Regions from separate parts of the Pseudoduganella sp. OTU4001 genome, predicted to be linked through region 1. Evidence: predicted binding sites of a transcription regulator. Region 1 holds the regulator's gene; the other holds the start of a gene.

The links. The regulator HrcA, encoded in region 1, represses chaperone genes, less so after heat shock. The targets are predictions, from matches to a motif close to TTAGCACTCNNNNNNNNNGAGTGCTAA.
Region 2: groES (co-chaperone GroES) is a predicted target of HrcA. The motif match lies at 5,339-5,365, and genes of this name have one in related genera.

Annotation. Positions count from the first base shown of each region.
Region 1 is NZ_JASATG010000016.1:112,801-120,788, forward strand. It holds gene AAHE99_RS16070 (LPS-assembly protein LptD) at 1-469, shown strand, start outside; gene AAHE99_RS16075 (peptidylprolyl isomerase) at 511-1,866, shown strand; gene pdxA (4-hydroxythreonine-4-phosphate dehydrogenase PdxA) at 1,883-2,947, shown strand; gene rsmA (16S rRNA (adenine(1518)-N(6)/adenine(1519)-N(6))-dimethyltransferase RsmA) at 2,959-3,729, shown strand; gene AAHE99_RS16090 (hypothetical protein) at 3,865-4,437, opposite strand; gene AAHE99_RS16095 (hypothetical protein) at 4,451-5,032, opposite strand; gene AAHE99_RS16100 (HAD family hydrolase) at 5,168-5,863, shown strand; gene hrcA (heat-inducible transcriptional repressor HrcA) at 5,868-6,884, shown strand; gene fur (ferric iron uptake transcriptional regulator) at 6,937-7,365, opposite strand; gene AAHE99_RS16115 (outer membrane protein assembly factor BamE) at 7,447-7,988, shown strand, end outside.
Region 2 is NZ_JASATG010000012.1:82,546-90,533, forward strand. It holds gene AAHE99_RS13305 (sulfatase-like hydrolase/transferase) at 1-734, opposite strand, end outside; gene AAHE99_RS13310 (LysR family transcriptional regulator) at 826-1,716, shown strand; gene AAHE99_RS13315 (DUF642 domain-containing protein) at 1,769-2,374, opposite strand; gene AAHE99_RS13320 (DUF6882 domain-containing protein) at 2,513-3,250, opposite strand; gene groL (chaperonin GroEL) at 3,328-4,974, opposite strand; gene groES (co-chaperone GroES) at 5,014-5,304, opposite strand; gene AAHE99_RS13335 (ATP-binding protein) at 5,434-6,822, opposite strand; gene AAHE99_RS13340 (response regulator transcription factor) at 6,830-7,510, opposite strand; gene AAHE99_RS13345 (serralysin-like metalloprotease) at 7,653-7,988, shown strand, end outside.

The DNA of each region.
Region 1 (7,988 bases):
GCTGCTGGCGGCCACCGGCCGCATCTCCGATTCCTGGGGGGTGGACAGCGCGGTGCAGTACAACCCGAGCACCAGCAAGGTCACCACCTCGAACATGACGCTGCAGTACAGCCCGGGCGCCTACAAGGTGGTCAACGCCGGCTACCGCTATGTGCGCGACAGCTTCAAGAACGCCGACCTGTCGACCCAGTGGCCGATTTCGGCGCGCTGGTTCGGCGTCGGCCGCGTGTCGTACTCGCTGCGCGACCACAAGGTGCTGGAGAGCGTGGTCGGGGTCGAGTACAACTGCGATTGCTGGGTGTTCCGCACCGGCGCGCAGCGTTTCGTCACCACCGCCAACAAGACTTCAACCCAGTTCTTCTTCCAGCTGGAGTTGAACGGCTTGTCCAAATTCGGGATCGGCAACCCGCTGGAGGTGCTGAAAAACAGCATCCCCGGCTATCGCCGCGTAAATGAAGGCATCCGTTAAGCTTTCGACTTTTCCAACACTGATACAAGAGCGTTTCAGATATGCACCCGATCAAATTAGCTGTTGCCCTGCTGTGTGCTTCTCTCGCCATGCCGGCCCTGGCGCAAACCGCCACGCCGGCGGCGCCGTCCAAGGGCTTTACGCCGCCGGGCCAGTCGGCCAACACGCCGATCGACGCCATCGCCGTCATCGTCAACGATGACGTGATCACCCAGCGCGAAGTAGCCGAGCGCGTGGCCACCATCGTGGCGCGCATGCAGCAGCAAAAGCTGGCGCTGCCCGACCCGGCCGACCTGCGCCGCCAGATCGTCGAACGCATGATCGTCGAACGCGCCCAGCTGCAGCTGGCGCGCGAAATGGGCGTGCGGGTGGACGACAATATGCTCGACCGCGCCATCGGCCGCATCGCCGAACAGCAGAAGATGACGGTGCAGCAGCTGCGCAACCAGATGGAAAAAGAGGGCACCACCTTCGCCTCCTTCCGCGAGGAGATCCGCGAGGAGATCGTGATGCAGCGCCTGCGCGAGTACGAGGTCGATAACAAGATCAATATCGCGGAAGCGGAAGTGGACAACTTCATCGCCGCCGAAAAGGCCGCCGCCGCCGAGCAGTTCGAGCTGAACATCTCGCAGATCATGGTGCGCATCCCGGAAAACGCGACGCCGGAAGTGATCGCCCAGCGCCAGAAGCGCGCCGAGGAAGTGGCGCGCCAGCTGCGCACCGGCGCCGACTTCGCCAAGATGGCGGCCACCTATTCCGACGCCACCGACGCGCTGCAGGGCGGCGTGGTGGGCTGGCGTCCAAGCAGCCAGCTGCCGCCGCTGTTCGCCGATGCGCTGGGCAAGCTGCGCCCGGGCCAGGTGACGCCGATCATCCGCAGCGCGGCCGGCTTCCACCTGCTGAAGCTGACCGACAAGCGCAGCCTGGCCGACGCCCAGGCGGCGGAAACCGTGCAGCAGACCCACGTGCGCCACATCCTGCTGAAGGTCACCCCGACCCAGAACGCGGCGGAGGTGAAGCGCAAGCTGCTGGAGCTGAAGCAACGCATCGACAACAAGGCCGCCAAGTTCGACGAGCTGGCGCGCGTGCACTCGCAGGATTCGGCCGCCAAGGGCGGCGACCTGGGCTGGCTGGCGCCGGGCGACGCGCTGCCTGAATTCGAGCGCGCGATGGATGCGCTGAAGCCGGGCGTGGTGTCGGAGCCGATCGAGACCGCCTTCGGCTACCACCTGATCGAGGTGCTGGAGCGCAAGGCCGACGACGTGTCGAAAGAGAAGCAGCGCGCCGCCGCGCGCAATGCGCTGCGCGAGCGCAAGCTGGTGGAGGCGGTCGAGGACTGGCAGCGCCAGGTGCGCGACCGCGCCTATGTCGAATTCCGCGACGAGTCGCTGAAATAAGCAGGCGGGGGACACCATGAGCGCCAACCTTGCTACACGGCGCCCTGGTGTGCGCCCTGTCCTCGCCATCACCACCGGCGAGCCGGCCGGCATCGGGCCGGAAATCGCCATCCGCGCGGCGTGGGCCATGCGGCACCAGGTCAATGCGGTGCTGGTTGGCGATGCCGCCTTCCTGGCCATGACGGCCTCGGAAATCGATCCCGCGATCCGCATCAGCGCCGTCACCACCATGGCGGCGCGCAATGCCGGCCTGCCGCATTTCGGCGCCGACCGCCTGTGCGCGCTGGATATCCCGCTCGGCGCGCATGTGCGGCCGGGCTTGCTGGATAAGGAAAACGGCCGCTACGTGCTGGCCACGCTGGACGCCGCCATCGAAGGCGTGCAGGCCGGCTGGTTCGACGCCGTGGCCACCGCGCCGGTGCAGAAATCCACCATCAACGACGCCGGCGTGGCCTTCTCGGGCCACACCGAATACTTCGCCGAACGCACCGGCACCGCGCGCGTCGTCATGATGCTGGCCGGCCAGCCCGCCGCGCCAGCCGGCGCGCCGCAGCTGCGCGTCGCCCTGGCCACCACCCACCTGCCGCTCAAGGACGTCAGCGCCGCGCTGACGCAGGCCGGGCTGGGCCAGACGCTCGACATCATCCATGCCGACCTGCGCGCCAAATTCGGCATCGCGCAGCCACGCATCCTGGTGGCGGGCCTCAACCCGCACGCCGGCGAGAACGGCTACCTTGGGCGCGAGGAAATCGACACCATCACGCCCGCGCTGGCCGCAGCAAGGGAGCGCGGCATCGACGCCCGCGGCCCGTACCCGGCCGACACCCTGTTCCAGCCCAAATACCTGCAAGACGCCGACTGCGTGCTGGCCATGTACCACGACCAGGGCCTGCCGGTGCTGAAGTACGCCACCTTCGGCCACGGCGTCAACATCACCCTCGGCCTGCCGCTGATCCGCACCTCGGTCGACCACGGCACCGCGCTCGACCTGGCCGCGCAAGGCCTGGGCCGCGCCGACGATTCCAGCATGCAGGCCGCGCTGCAAGCCGCCCTGCACATGGTGCAAGCCAGCACCCGATAAGAAAGCACAATATGAAACACATCGCCCGCAAACGCTTCGGCCAGAACTTCCTGCACGACGACAACGTGCTCGGCAACATCATCGACGCCATCGACCCGCGCCCCGACGACACCATGGTGGAAATCGGCCCCGGCCTGGCCGCCATGACCGACCTCTTGCTGAAGTCCCTGCCGCATATGCACGTGGTGGAGCTGGACCGCGACCTGGTGGCGCGCCTGGAAAAGAACTACCCGCGCGACAAGCTCACCATCCACGCCGGCGACGCGCTGAAGTTCGACTTCGGCTACATCCCGGTGCCGCAGGGCAAGAAGCTGCGCGTGGTGGGCAACCTGCCGTACAACATCTCCTCGCCGCTGCTGTTCCACCTGGCCGAATTCGCGCCGCTGGTGCAGGACCAGGTGTTCATGCTGCAAAAGGAAGTGGTGGAGCGCATGGTGGCCGAACCGGGCACCAAGGCCTACAGCCGCCTGTCGGTGATGCTGCAGTGGCGCTACCGCATGGAGCTGCTGTTCATCGTGCCGCCGGAAGCGTTCGACCCGCCGCCGAAAGTCGACTCGGCCATCGTGCGCATGGTGCCGATCGAACAGCCGCTGGCCTGCGACGCCGCGCGCCTGGAAGCGGTGGTGCAGAAAGCCTTCTCGCAGCGCCGCAAGGTGATCCGCAACTGCGTGGCCGGCATGTTCACGCCGGAGCAGCTGGAGGCGGCCGGCATCAACCCGGGCGACCGCCCGGAAACCGTGCCGGTCGCAGCCTACGTGGCGCTGGCCAACCTGCCGCTCTAAGAAAAAAAGCCCGCTCAGGGAGCGGGCTTGAAATCCAATTCTTGTGAAGAAGTGGAGGAGACGGGTTCAGTATGCTGCGTCACAGCATATTGTTCCAATTTATTTTTGGAATCCCCGTCATTCCATTTCCTTATATCACTGGCAGGTAATCACCACGTTCATGCGGTCGGCATCGCCCATCACGCCGGTCGGGTTGGTGATGGTGCAGACCTGGGCCGGGTCGGTCGGCTGCTTCAGCACGGCCAGGCCGTAGGCGGTGCCGACCGGGATGTTGGCGAACGAGAACTCTGTGGCGTCCTTGTTGAGCACCAGCTGGCCGCTGCTGCTGCCGTTGATGATGGTCAGGCCGCTGCCTTTCAGGTTGACCACTTTGCCGCCCAGGTAATAGGTCTTCTGGCTGCAGTTGACCACCACGTTGATGCTGGCGGTGCGGCCGGCCGAGCCGTGGCCGTTGGGCACCGTGCATTCCATATGGTCGGGCTGGGTCTTGATCGAGACGTTGTACTCGGTGCCGTAGTCGATCTGGTTGGGGAAGGCGAAGGTGGTGGCGCCGGCCGGCACCGCCACGGTGTCGCTGCCGTTCTGCAGCACCAGGCCCTGGTTGCTCAGGCCGTTGACGGTGCCGCCGATGGTGAAGCTGGCCTTGCCGCCGCAGGCGGCCAGGGCGGCGCCGGCCAGGACGGCCGCGCCAATCAGTTTTGCTTTCATCTGGTTTCCTATCTTATTGGCAGGTGACTACCACATTGCTGACGTTCGCCTGCGGCATGGTGCCGACGCCATTGGCGACGGTGCAGGTCTGGCCGACTGGCTGGGCCAGCACGGTGACGCCGTACACGGCGCCGTTATTGATCTTGGCGTTGAACTCGAAGGTGTTGCCGGCGCCAGGCACCACGCCGACGGTCAGGGCGCCGTTGGCCAGCACCAGGCCGCTGCCTGTCAGGCCCACCACGGTGCCGCCCAGCGCGTACTGCACCGGGGTGCAGGTGACCACGGTCTGCTGGTAGGAGTAGTAGTTGATCTTGCCGGTGTTGTTGGCAATCTTGCAGGTGACGCCGCTCGGCTGCGCCTTGATCGTCACGTTGAACGCGGCGTCGGGCGACAGCAGGGTCTTGAAGAACCACACGGTCTGGGCCGGGCTGACTTCCAGGTCGTCGCCGCCATTGTTTTGCAGCACCAGGCCGCTGCGGTCCAGGCCGTAGACCTGGGCGCCCAGTGCCATATTGGCGTTGCCACTGCCGCCACAGGCGGCCAGGCCGGCGGCGCACAGCAGGGCTGCGGCGGCGGACAGATACTTACTCTTCATTCCACGTTCTCCAGTCGATTGCGCGTCGGCGCCATTCAAATCGGCGCCTATTTTAGTGCATTTGCCACATCTTTAGCCGTTTTGGCCTGCTTTTCCCTTGTAACAGGGTGCAACCGGGCTTGGTACAATGGCTCCATGAAGCCGAAAGCCATCCTGTTTGACCTGGACGATACCCTGTGGCCGATCGCGCCCGTCATTGCCGAGGCGGAAGTGACCCTGCATGCCTGGCTGGCGGCGCATGCGCCGAAAGTGGCGGCGCAGTGGTCGATCGACGCCCTGCGCGCGCACCGCGCCGAGCTGGCCGAGGCGCAGCCGGAACTGCTGATCGACCTGGGCCGGCTGCGGCGCGCCAGCCTGCAGGCGGCGTTTGCGGCGGCCGGCGAGGATGCGGCCCACGTCGATGGCGCGATGCGGCACTTTTTCGCGGCGCGCAATGCGGTGACGCCGTATGACGATGTGCTGCCGGGCTTGCTCAAGCTGCGCCAGCAGGTGCAGCTGGGCACGATTTCCAATGGCAATGCCGACCTTGAAGTAATCGGCCTGGCCCACCATTTTGAGGTATCGCTGGCGGCCGCCCACTTCGGCGCCGCCAAGCCCGATCCCGGTATTTTCCGCGCGGCCTGCGCCGCGCTGGGCGTGGCGCCGCACGATGCGGTGTACGTCGGCGACGACCTGGCGCTCGACGTGGCGGGGGCGCAGGCGGCCGGCCTGCGCGCGGTGTGGCTGAACCGGCGCGGCGCGGCCCTGCCGGACGGCGCGCCGCAGCCCGATGCGATTTGCGCTACGCTGGATGAATTGCTTGCGTGGCTGGAACAACAGTTGGCAGAATAGACGTATGCATCTCGATATCCGTGCCCAAACCCTGCTCAAAGCCCTGGTCGAGCGTTATATCGCCGACGGCCAGCCCGTCGGCTCGCGCTCGCTGTCCAAATTGCCCGGCCTGGAACTGTCGCCGGCCACCATCCGCAATGTGATGGCGGACCTGGAGGAGCAGGGCTATGTGGCCAGCCCGCATACTTCGGCCGGGCGCGTGCCGACCCCGCGCGGCTACCGCATCTTTGTCGACACCCTGCTGACGGTGCAGCATATCGATGAAAGCGCGGTGCAGGCCAGCCTGCGCGCCGCCTCGCCGCAACCGCAAAAGCTGATCGCCAATGCGGCGCAGATGCTGTCCTCGCTGACCCAGTTCGCCGGGGTGGTGCTGGCGCCGCGCCACGAGTCGGTGTTCCAGCAAATCGAATTCCTGCGCCTGGGCGAGAAGCGCGTGCTGCTGGTGATCGTGGCGCCGTCGGGCGATGTGCAGAACCGTATCCTGCTGACCGACGTCGATTACACGCCGGCCCAGCTGCAGCAGTCGGCCAATTTCATCAACCAGCACTATTCCGGGCTGTCGTTCGACGACGTGCGCGGGCGCCTGCAGGGCGAACTGCGCCAGCTGCGCGACGATATGGGACGCCTGATGCAGGCGGCGGTGGAGGCGGGCTCGGAGGCGATGGCCGAATCGTCCGAGGACATGGTGATCGCCGGCGAGCGCAACTTGCTGTCGGTGAGCGACCTGTCGTCGAATATGTCGTCGCTGCGGGCGATGTTCGACCTGTTCGAGCAGAAGACCGGGCTGGTGCAGCTGTTGGACGTGTCGTCCAAGGCGTCCGGGGTGCAGATCTTTATCGGCGGCGATTCGCAGCTGGTGCCGATGGATGAAATGAGCGTGGTGACCGCGCCTTATGAGGCCAACGGCAAGATCGTGGGGACGCTGGGGGTGATCGGGCCGACCCGCATGGCGTACGAGCGGGTGATCCCGATTGTCGATATTACCTCGCGGCTGCTGTCGAATGCGTTGAGCAACCACTGAAACCGGTAAACCGGGTGTCCGACCCGGCGGGTCAGACACCGCTTTACCGGTTTTAGTGCTTGTGCGGGCACTGTTCCTTGGTGCAGGTGCCGTAGATCGCCAGCGCATGCTCGGCAATCTTGAAGCCGCGCTCGGCGGCGATGCGCTGCTGGCGCTTTTCGATCTCGTCGTCGACGAATTCTTCGACCCGGCCGCAATCCAGGCACACCAGGTGGTCGTGGTGCGAGCCTTCGTTCAGCTCGAAAATCGCCTTGCCGCTCTCGAAATGGTTACGGTGCAGCAGGCCGGCCTGCTCGAACTGGGTCAGCACGCGGTACACGGTGGCCAGGCCGACGTCCATATTCTCGGCCAGCAGCAGCTTGTACACGTCTTCCGCGGTCAGGTGGCGCACGGGGCTGCTCTGGAAAATATCGAGGATTTTCAGGCGCGGCAAGGTAGCCTTCAGGCCGGACGCCTTCAGGTCGGTAGGGCTGTTACTCATGTTTGCTAACGTCAGTTGCGGGAAGTGCTTTATGATATAGCGTTTTAGGCACTTCTGCTCACGGAATTGAGGTTTCATAACATGCGCGTCACCCCGCTGTCTTTGTTGCAACGAAGCACCCCGCTGCTGGCGGCAGCCCTGCTGGCCGCCTGCGCCAGCCAGCCGGCCACCGTGGCCCCGGTCGAAGCCTCGCAAGGCGCCCAGACCACCACCATTACCCAGGTGCAGAAATTCCTGTGGTTCTTCTCGCCGTACCGCCCGACCATCCAGCAAGGCAACTTCGTCTCGCAGGAAATGCTGGCCCAGCTCAAGCCCGGCATGACCAAGGACCAGGTGCGCTTCCTGCTCGGCACGGCGCTGATGGCCGACCCGTTCCACGCCCAGCGCTGGGACTACCCGTTCCGCCTGGCCAAGGGTAATGGCGAGCTGACCACCAGCACCGTGGTGGTGTATTTCGACAAGGACGACAAGGTCGAGCGCTTCGAAGGCGGCAACCTGCCGACCGAACAGGAATACATCGCCCGTATCGCCGGTCCGATCAAGGAATTCAAGAAGGCCGAGGCGGCCAAGGACAATGCCGCGCCGGGCAAGGCGCCGCTGCCGGGCGGCCAGGAATCGGGCCA
Region 2 (7,988 bases), on a different contig from region 1:
GATTCGTCCTGCGCTGCGCCGTGGCTGTAGTACATCACGTCGTGCGGATTGACGAAGTTGACCGCCATGAACCAGGGCTGCTTGCCTTGCAGGTCGCGGCCTTTGGTGCCGAGCCATTCGATGGCGCGGCTGGCGGTCTGGCGGTCGGTGCGGTAGCCGGTCCAGGTGGCACCGTGCGGGTCGCCGTCGCTATTGAAATCGGAGAAGCCGAAGGGCTCCAGGTCATTGCTGGTGTCGGGATAAGGGCCGTAGATCAGGCCCGGGTCGTGGCGCATGGGGCTCAGGTGCCACTTGCCCTTGTAGGCAGTGTAATAGCCTTGCGCGCGCAGCAGGTGGCCCACGCTTGGCAGATCCTGCGCCAGCTGCGGGAAGGTGGGCGGCGCCTCGATATTGGCCGTCATGCGCGTGTGCTGCGTGTGCTGGCCGAAATACATATTCGAGCGCGAAGGCGAGCAGGGCGTGGTGTTGGCGTGGTAGTGGCTGAAGTTCGTCCCGTGTTCGGCCAGCCAGTCGTGGGCCGGCAGGTCCAGCGCCTTGGGCAGGTCGGGCCGGCTGCGTTCCTGGTCGGTGACGATCAGCAGGATGTTCAGGCGCCGTTCGCGGCGGGTCTGGTCCGACACGGCGCTGCGCAGCACCATCGGCCGGCGCGGCCGGTTCATCCAGTTGCCGGCCAGGGTGGCGGCGCCCATGGCGCCCATGCTTGCCAGGAAATGGCGGCGGCTCCAGTGATCCATGATGTCTCCTTTATGCGTATGCGCCGATTATTTGCGCTGGACACGTATGAGGCAACTGCATAATATTCATGAATAGCAATGCGGAAAATGCATGGATCTACGTAAACTTCGCCATATCATCGCCCTGTTTGAGGAGGGCAGCTTCGTCAAAGCCGCCCAGCGCGTGCATTTGACGCAACCGGCCCTGTCGCGTAGCGTGCAGGCGCTGGAGGCCGACCTGGGCGTCAGCCTGTTCGACCGCACCCGCGACGGCGTCCACGCCACCGCCGCCGGACGCCAGTTCGTGGAACGCGCCCGCGCCATCGAACGCTCGCTGAGCGTGTTCCAGCACGATATGCGGCAATTGCATACCGGCGTGGCCGGCGAAGTCGCGTTCGGCGTCGGCCCGTTCCCCGCGTTCAGCGCACTGGAACCGGCCCTGCAGGCGATTACGCGCGACTACCCGCAATTGCGCCTGCGCGTGGAAATCCAGAACGCCCCCGCGCTGGCGGGCCACCTGAAGGCGGAACGGATTGAATTCTTCCTGGCGGATGTGCGCCTGCTGAAGCACGACGCCGAGTTGCGCATCAACCCCGTCGGCATCCACCCCGGCCTGCTGTGCTGCCGCGCCGGGCACCCGCTGGCCGGCGCAAAGAAGGCCGGCCGCCGCGAGCTGCAGCACTACGGCTTCGTCTCAGTCCACCTGCCGCCCACCAGCGCGATGCCGCCGGCGTTACTGGAATTGATTGAAGAAGTGGACGGCAAACGCCCGCAAATGCTGGCCTGCGACCACGTCGACCTGCTCAAGCACCTGGCCCTGCAAAGCGACCGCCTGCTGCTGACAACCCGCTCGACCGTCGAAGCCGAGCTGGCAAGCGGCGCCCTGGTCGAACTCCCCATCCCCGCACTGGCCGAAGCCGGCATCGAGCTGGGCCTCGTCACCCTGCGCGAGCGTACCCTCTCCGCCGCCGCCGAAGTGGTGATCGCACAGCTCGTGAAATAAAAAAGCCTGCAAGGCGTGAACCTTGCAGGCTTGGTGCGGCGTTGGAGGCGCCTTATTTCTGACGGCGACGCAAGGTGAAGCCGAGCATGCCGAGGCCCAGCGCGACGGACATCAAGGTGCCGGGCTCCGGCACGTTTGTGGTCAGCGACACGTTGTCCAGCGAGCCGCCGTAGCTATCGCTATTGCCGGCTGCAACGAATTCAAGTTTGGACTGGCTGCCGGCCGCGAACAGCGACAGGTCGTATTTGATCCAGTTCGTTACCGAGCTACGGTTGTCCTGCTCGAGATGCTTGACCAGCAGGCCATTCCAGAACACGTCGATGCCGTTGGTCGTGGCCAAAGTGTTTTCACGCGCCGCGTAATAGAAGGACAGCTTGTACTCGCCGCCGTTGACGGTGTCGAAGGTCTGGCTGATCGAACTATTGTTGTAGACATCCAGTTCAAGGTACTGGCTGCCGTTTTGCGCAGCGCCCACCACGTTATTGCGGATTTCCACTTGGTTTGTGCCAACCGCCCAGCCGTCCAGGGTGGATTGCACTTTCCAGGAATTGGCAGCGATAACGTCTTTTTCGAAACTGCCATTCTTGACCAGTTCGATCGTGCCGGCATTGGCAGCGCTTGCCGCGAACAGCAATACAGCGGAGAGGATTCGTTTCATATTGTTAAATTGGAATTTGTATTGTTTTATAGCTACTAACATTCTAGCACGACAATTGTTTGAAAATTCATCAGTAAATGAAAAAAAGCCTGCAAATCACGCCAATTTGCAGGCTTTTGATGCTATGTGGAAATTTATTCAGTCGCGGTGCCGGGCGGACATGATCAGCATAAAGATGAAGCCGTTGTCTGATGGCGCCCGATAGGCGCCGATGGCGCCAAGGGCGTGTGCGGCGATGGCGGTCATGTGCCAGCCGTCGTGCATATCGGCGGTCCACTTGGGTACGGTGAGGTGCGGATAGCCGCATTCTTCGCCAAGGCTGCGTACGGCGTCGATGCGCCGGCGGACCGGTTCGAGCAGGCTGAAATTGGCCCAGGACCACATCCATGTGTCACTGGATGTGGAGATGGTGCCGACGAACTCGACGTCCGTCACCAGGTCGGGCCGCTGTGCGCTGCCGGAGAAGACCAGTTGCGCGGTCTCCTGGTAGTAGTCCCAGCGCGGATAATCGTTCAGCGCGAGCTGCTCCGACATGGCGGCCTGCTTATCCGACAGAGTAGTGCAGTGGGCGCCGACGAATTCGTCCCACTCGGCCAGTTTTGCGCCTTCCAGCCTGGTCACGCTGCGCCCAATCCCGTCCTCGTAGCAATGGCCGCAAAGCAGGCCAATATCCGCTTCGCCTTCGTTATGCTCGTTCCACTCGCCTTCGCGCTCGAAGGCAGCGTTGCACGCATCGCACCATGCGTCGCGCCAGGGATCGCCATCCTCGGGGTAGCCGCAGTGCCAGCGCTGGGCAGGGTTGGCGATCAAATGCTTGCAAACATAAGCGAACCCGCATTCGCCGTGGGTAGGGCAGGTGATGGTCTCAGTCGTCATGTGCCGATGGTATATAAAAAAAGCCTGCAGGGCGAACCTTGCAGGCTTTCTTTTGTCAGCGGTGAGGCTGGCGGCTATTACATCATGCCGTCCATGCCACCCATGCCGCCCATGCCACCCATACCGCCCATGCCGCCGGCTGGCTTGTCTTCTACGACTTCAGCAACCATGCAGTCGGTGGTCAGCATCAGGCCAGCGATGGAAGCCGCGTTCTGCAGAGCGGAACGGGTTACCTTGGCTGGGTCCAGCACGCCCATTTCAACCATGTCGCCGTAGGTGCCGTTGGCTGCGTTGTAGCCGTAGTTGCCGGTGCCGGCTTGTACGGCGTTGACCACCACCGATGCTTCTTCGCCGGCGTTGGTAACGATCATGCGCAGTGGCTCTTCCATGGCGCGCAGGACGATCTTGATACCTGCGTCCTGGTCGGCGTTGTCGCCTTTCACGTTCAGGGAAGCGCGGGCGCGCAGCAGGGCTACGCCGCCGCCTGGCACGATGCCTTCTTCCACAGCTGCGCGGGTTGCGTGCAGTGCGTCTTCAACGCGTGCCTTCTTCTCTTTCATTTCGACTTCGGTGGCTGCGCCAACCTTGATCACGGCAACGCCGCCGGCCAGCTTGGCCACGCGCTCTTGCAGCTTTTCACGGTCGTAGTCGGAGGTTGCAGCTTCGATCTGGGTGCGGATCTGCGCCACGCGGCCTTCGATTGCGGAAGCTTCGCCTGCGCCGTCGATGACGATGGTGTTTTCCTTGCCCACTTCGATACGCTTGGCTTGGCCCAGTTCTGCCAGGGTGGCTTTTTCCAGGGTCAGGCCGACTTCTTCTGCAACCACCTGGCCGCCGGTCAGGATGGCGATGTCTTCCAGCATGGCCTTGCGACGGTCGCCGAAGCCTGGGGCTTTCACTGCGCAGGTCTTCAGGATGCCGCGGATGTTGTTCACCACCAGGGTCGCCAGTGCTTCGCCTTCGATGTCTTCAGCGATGATCAGCAGTGGACGGCCGGCTTTCGCTACTTGCTCCAGTACTGGCAGCAGGTCGCGGATGTTGGAGATCTTCTTGTCGCACAGCAGAACGAATGGGTTCTCCAGCACGGCAACTTGCTTTTCCTGGTTGTTGATGAAGTATGGGGACAGGTAGCCGCGGTCGAACTGCATGCCTTCCACGATATCCAGCTCGTCGTGCAGGGACTTGCCGTCTTCCACGGTGATCACGCCTTCCTTGCCCACTTTTTCCATCGCTTCAGCGATGCGCTCGCCGATCGAAGCGTCGGAGTTGGCGGAGATCGCGCCAACCTGGGCGATTTCCTTGGAGGTGGTGCATGGCTTGGAGATCGACTTCAGCTGGTCGACGGTGGCAGCAACTGCCTTGTCGATGCCGCGCTTCAGGTCCATTGGGTTCATGCCGGCGGCAACGTACTTCATGCCTTCGCGGACGATGGCCTGGGCCAGCACGGTTGCGGTGGTGGTACCGTCACCGGCGTTGTCGGAGGTCTTGGAAGCGACTTCCTTGACCATCTGCGCGCCCATGTTCATCAGCTTGTCTTTCAGTTCGATCTCTTTAGCGACCGATACGCCGTCCTTGGTGACGGTTGGGGCGCCGAAGGAGCGCTCCAGCACCACGTTGCGGCCTTTCGGGCCCAGGGTGACTTTAACTGCGTTGGCGAGGATGTTCACGCCTTCGACCATCTTGGAACGGGCGGAATCGCCGAAAATGACTTCTTTAGCTGCCATGTTAGTTCTCTCCTGAATTCTGTATTAAGGGCTGGCAGATTACTTCTGCACCACAGCCATGATGTCTTCTTCGCGCATTACCAGCAGTTCCTGGCCGTCGACTTTGACGGCTTGGCCGGCGTATTTGCCGAACAGAACGCGGTCGCCTACTTTCACTTCCAGAGCGCGCACGGTGCCGTTGTCAGCAACTTTACCGTTGCCAACTGCCAGCACTTCACCCTGGTCTGGCTTTTCAGCGGCTGCATCAGGGATGATCAGGCCGGACGCGGTCTTGGTTTCCTGGTCCAGGCGTTTGACGATGACGCGGTCATGCAAAGGGCGAAGGTTCATACAAAACTCCTTTAACTCGGTTTATTGATCTTTGTTAGCACTCTCTGCTAACGAGTGCCAACAATTATAGGGACGACACTTTGCCTTTTCAAGGCATTTTCTTTTGAGACAGATCAAGCTGCCATTTTGTCAAGATTGCATTGCAGGCAAGGATAGGCTGAAAGTCACCTGGCTAGGCGTGCATTCCGCCAGCCGCAGCTCGCCGCCGTGGGCGCGGGCGATCTCGCGCGCCAGGGCCAGGCCCAGGCCGACGCCGGCCACGCGGCGGTTGTGCGCCTCGTCGGCGCGGTAGAAGCGGTCGAACAGGCGCTCGCGGTGCTCGAAGGCGATGCCGGCCGAGGCGTTCGATACGTCGATCTGCCAGCCGGCGCCCGCGCGGCGCGCCTGGATCGCGATCCAGCCTTCGGGAATGCCGTATTTGACGGCGTTGCTGACCAGGTTTTGCAGCACCTGGCGCAGCAGGTCGGCGTCGCCCTGGGCCGGCATGGCAGGCGGCAGCTGCAGCTGCAGCGGGCGTTCCGGCGCCATCATGTCCAGATCGTCGGCCAGTTCGCGCAGCATGGGCACCAAGTCCAGCGGCTGCAGCGGGATCTGCAACTGGCCGGCGTCGGCGCGCGACAGCATCAGCAGCTTGCGCACGATGCTGTCCAGGCGGCGCACTTCGTCCAGCATATCGGCCAGGGCCTGCTCCATTTCCGGGTTGTTGCCGGCGCGCTCAAAGGCGCGTTCCAGCTCGCCTTGCAGGATCGCCACCGGCGTGCGCAGTTCGTGCGCGGCGTCGCCGGAAAAGCGCACCGCCTGCAGGAAGCTGCGCTCCAGGCGGTCCAGCATGTCGTTGAACACGGTGACCAGGCGGTCGAATTCCAGCGCTTCGTCGTCGGCCGAGACGCGCTGCCGCATATCGCTGGCGCGGATGCGCTCCATCACGCCGGTGAGGTGCTCAATCGGGCGCATGGCGCGGCCGGCCAGGTACCAGGCCACCAGCCCCACCAGCAGGCACAGCATCACCACGGCGCCGCCGAACTTGACGATGGTGGCCTTCAGCTGCGCTTCCGAAAGCGTGGTATTCACGCCAAGCTGCACCAGCACGTCGCCGCGCCGGGTCTGGCCGATGCGCCATTGCGTGCCGCCGCCGTAATAGGTGCGCAGGGCGCCGTCGGCGGCCTCCGGCACCAGCAGGGAGGCTGGCCAGTTGCGGCTTTGGTAGACGGTGCCGCCCTTGGTGTTGACCGCGCGCAGGATGGCGTAATCCTCCTTGCTTTCGAGCGGTGCGAAGCCGCTGAAACTGGCGTTCAGGTGGGCGTCGATGGCGGGCCACACGGTGGTGCTGTTGGCGCCGAAGCCGGGGCCGGCCAGGTGCGCCACCATCATGCGGTCCAGGATGCTGGCGCGGCGGTGCATCACCGTCAGCGCGGAGGCCACGAACAGCACCGCCACCACGCTGACCGCCAGGCCGGTGGTGATCAGCGCAATGCGCAGGCGGAATGAACGGATAACCGGGCGGCGTTCGGAACTCATGCGGCGCTCAGTTCTCGCCGTCCGGCTTGCGCAGGCGGTAGCCGACGCCGCGCACCGCTTCGATGGCGATGCTGTCGGGCAGGTTGAGCTTCTTGCGCACGCGCTGGATGCAGACGTCCACCATATTGGTCTGCGGCTCGAAATCGTAGCCCCACACGTGCTCCAGGATCTGGGTGCGGGTGTAGACCCGGCCCGGGGAGCGCATCAGGTATTCCATCAGGTTGAATTCGCGGCTGGTCAGCTCGACTTCGCGGCCATCCAGTTCGGCCACGCGGGTCAGGCGATCCAGTTTCAACGGGCCTACCGACAGCACGTTCTGCCGCTCGCCGCTCACGCGCCGCAGCAGGGCGTGGATGCGGGCGATCAGTTCTTCCACATAAAACGGCTTGGCCAGGTAATCGTCGGCGCCCAGGTTCAGGCCTTGCAGGCGGTCGTCCAGCTCATTGCGCGCGGTCAGCAGGATGACGGGCGTGTCGCGCCCTTCGCGGCGCAGGCCTTTCAGGATGGCCAGGCCGTCGCGGCCGGGCACCATGATGTCGAGCAGGATGATGTCGTATTGGCGGGACAGGGCGTAGTCGTAACCGAGGTTGCCATCTTCGCAATGGTCGACCAGAAACCCTTGCTCGCGCAATCCGCTGCACACAAAACTGGCAATCCGCTGTTCATCTTCTACGAGGAGGGCTTTCATCTTTGACATTTTCCAGAAGTACAAAAGCGCCGTCAATGCGGCGCTCGATTACAGAATTGTAATCAAACTGTAAGCCTTTTTGTCATCTTCTCTTGGTGTAATGAAAGAGTAGTAATCCTTTTTCAACAATCGGGAGATGACCATGGGCTTCGGCAGCTGGTTCAAGAAAAACGTCGTGAAACCCATCGAAAAGGTGGTGGATAAAGTCGGCGACGCCGTGAAAGATATGGGCGACGACTTTAAAGATATTGGCAGCGCCTTCGAGCAGGTCGGCAACGACATGGCGGCGGCGGCCAAGAAAATCGCGGAACTGGGCTATACAAAAAAGAGCCTGGGGAATGGCGATAATAATTACACAGCCAGTTCGCTTGGCGCCAACATCATCCACGGTGACGGCGGCAACGACAACATTACCGTCAACGCGGGCGCCTACAACAATATCTATGGCGACGACGGCAACGACACGCTGACCGTGAAA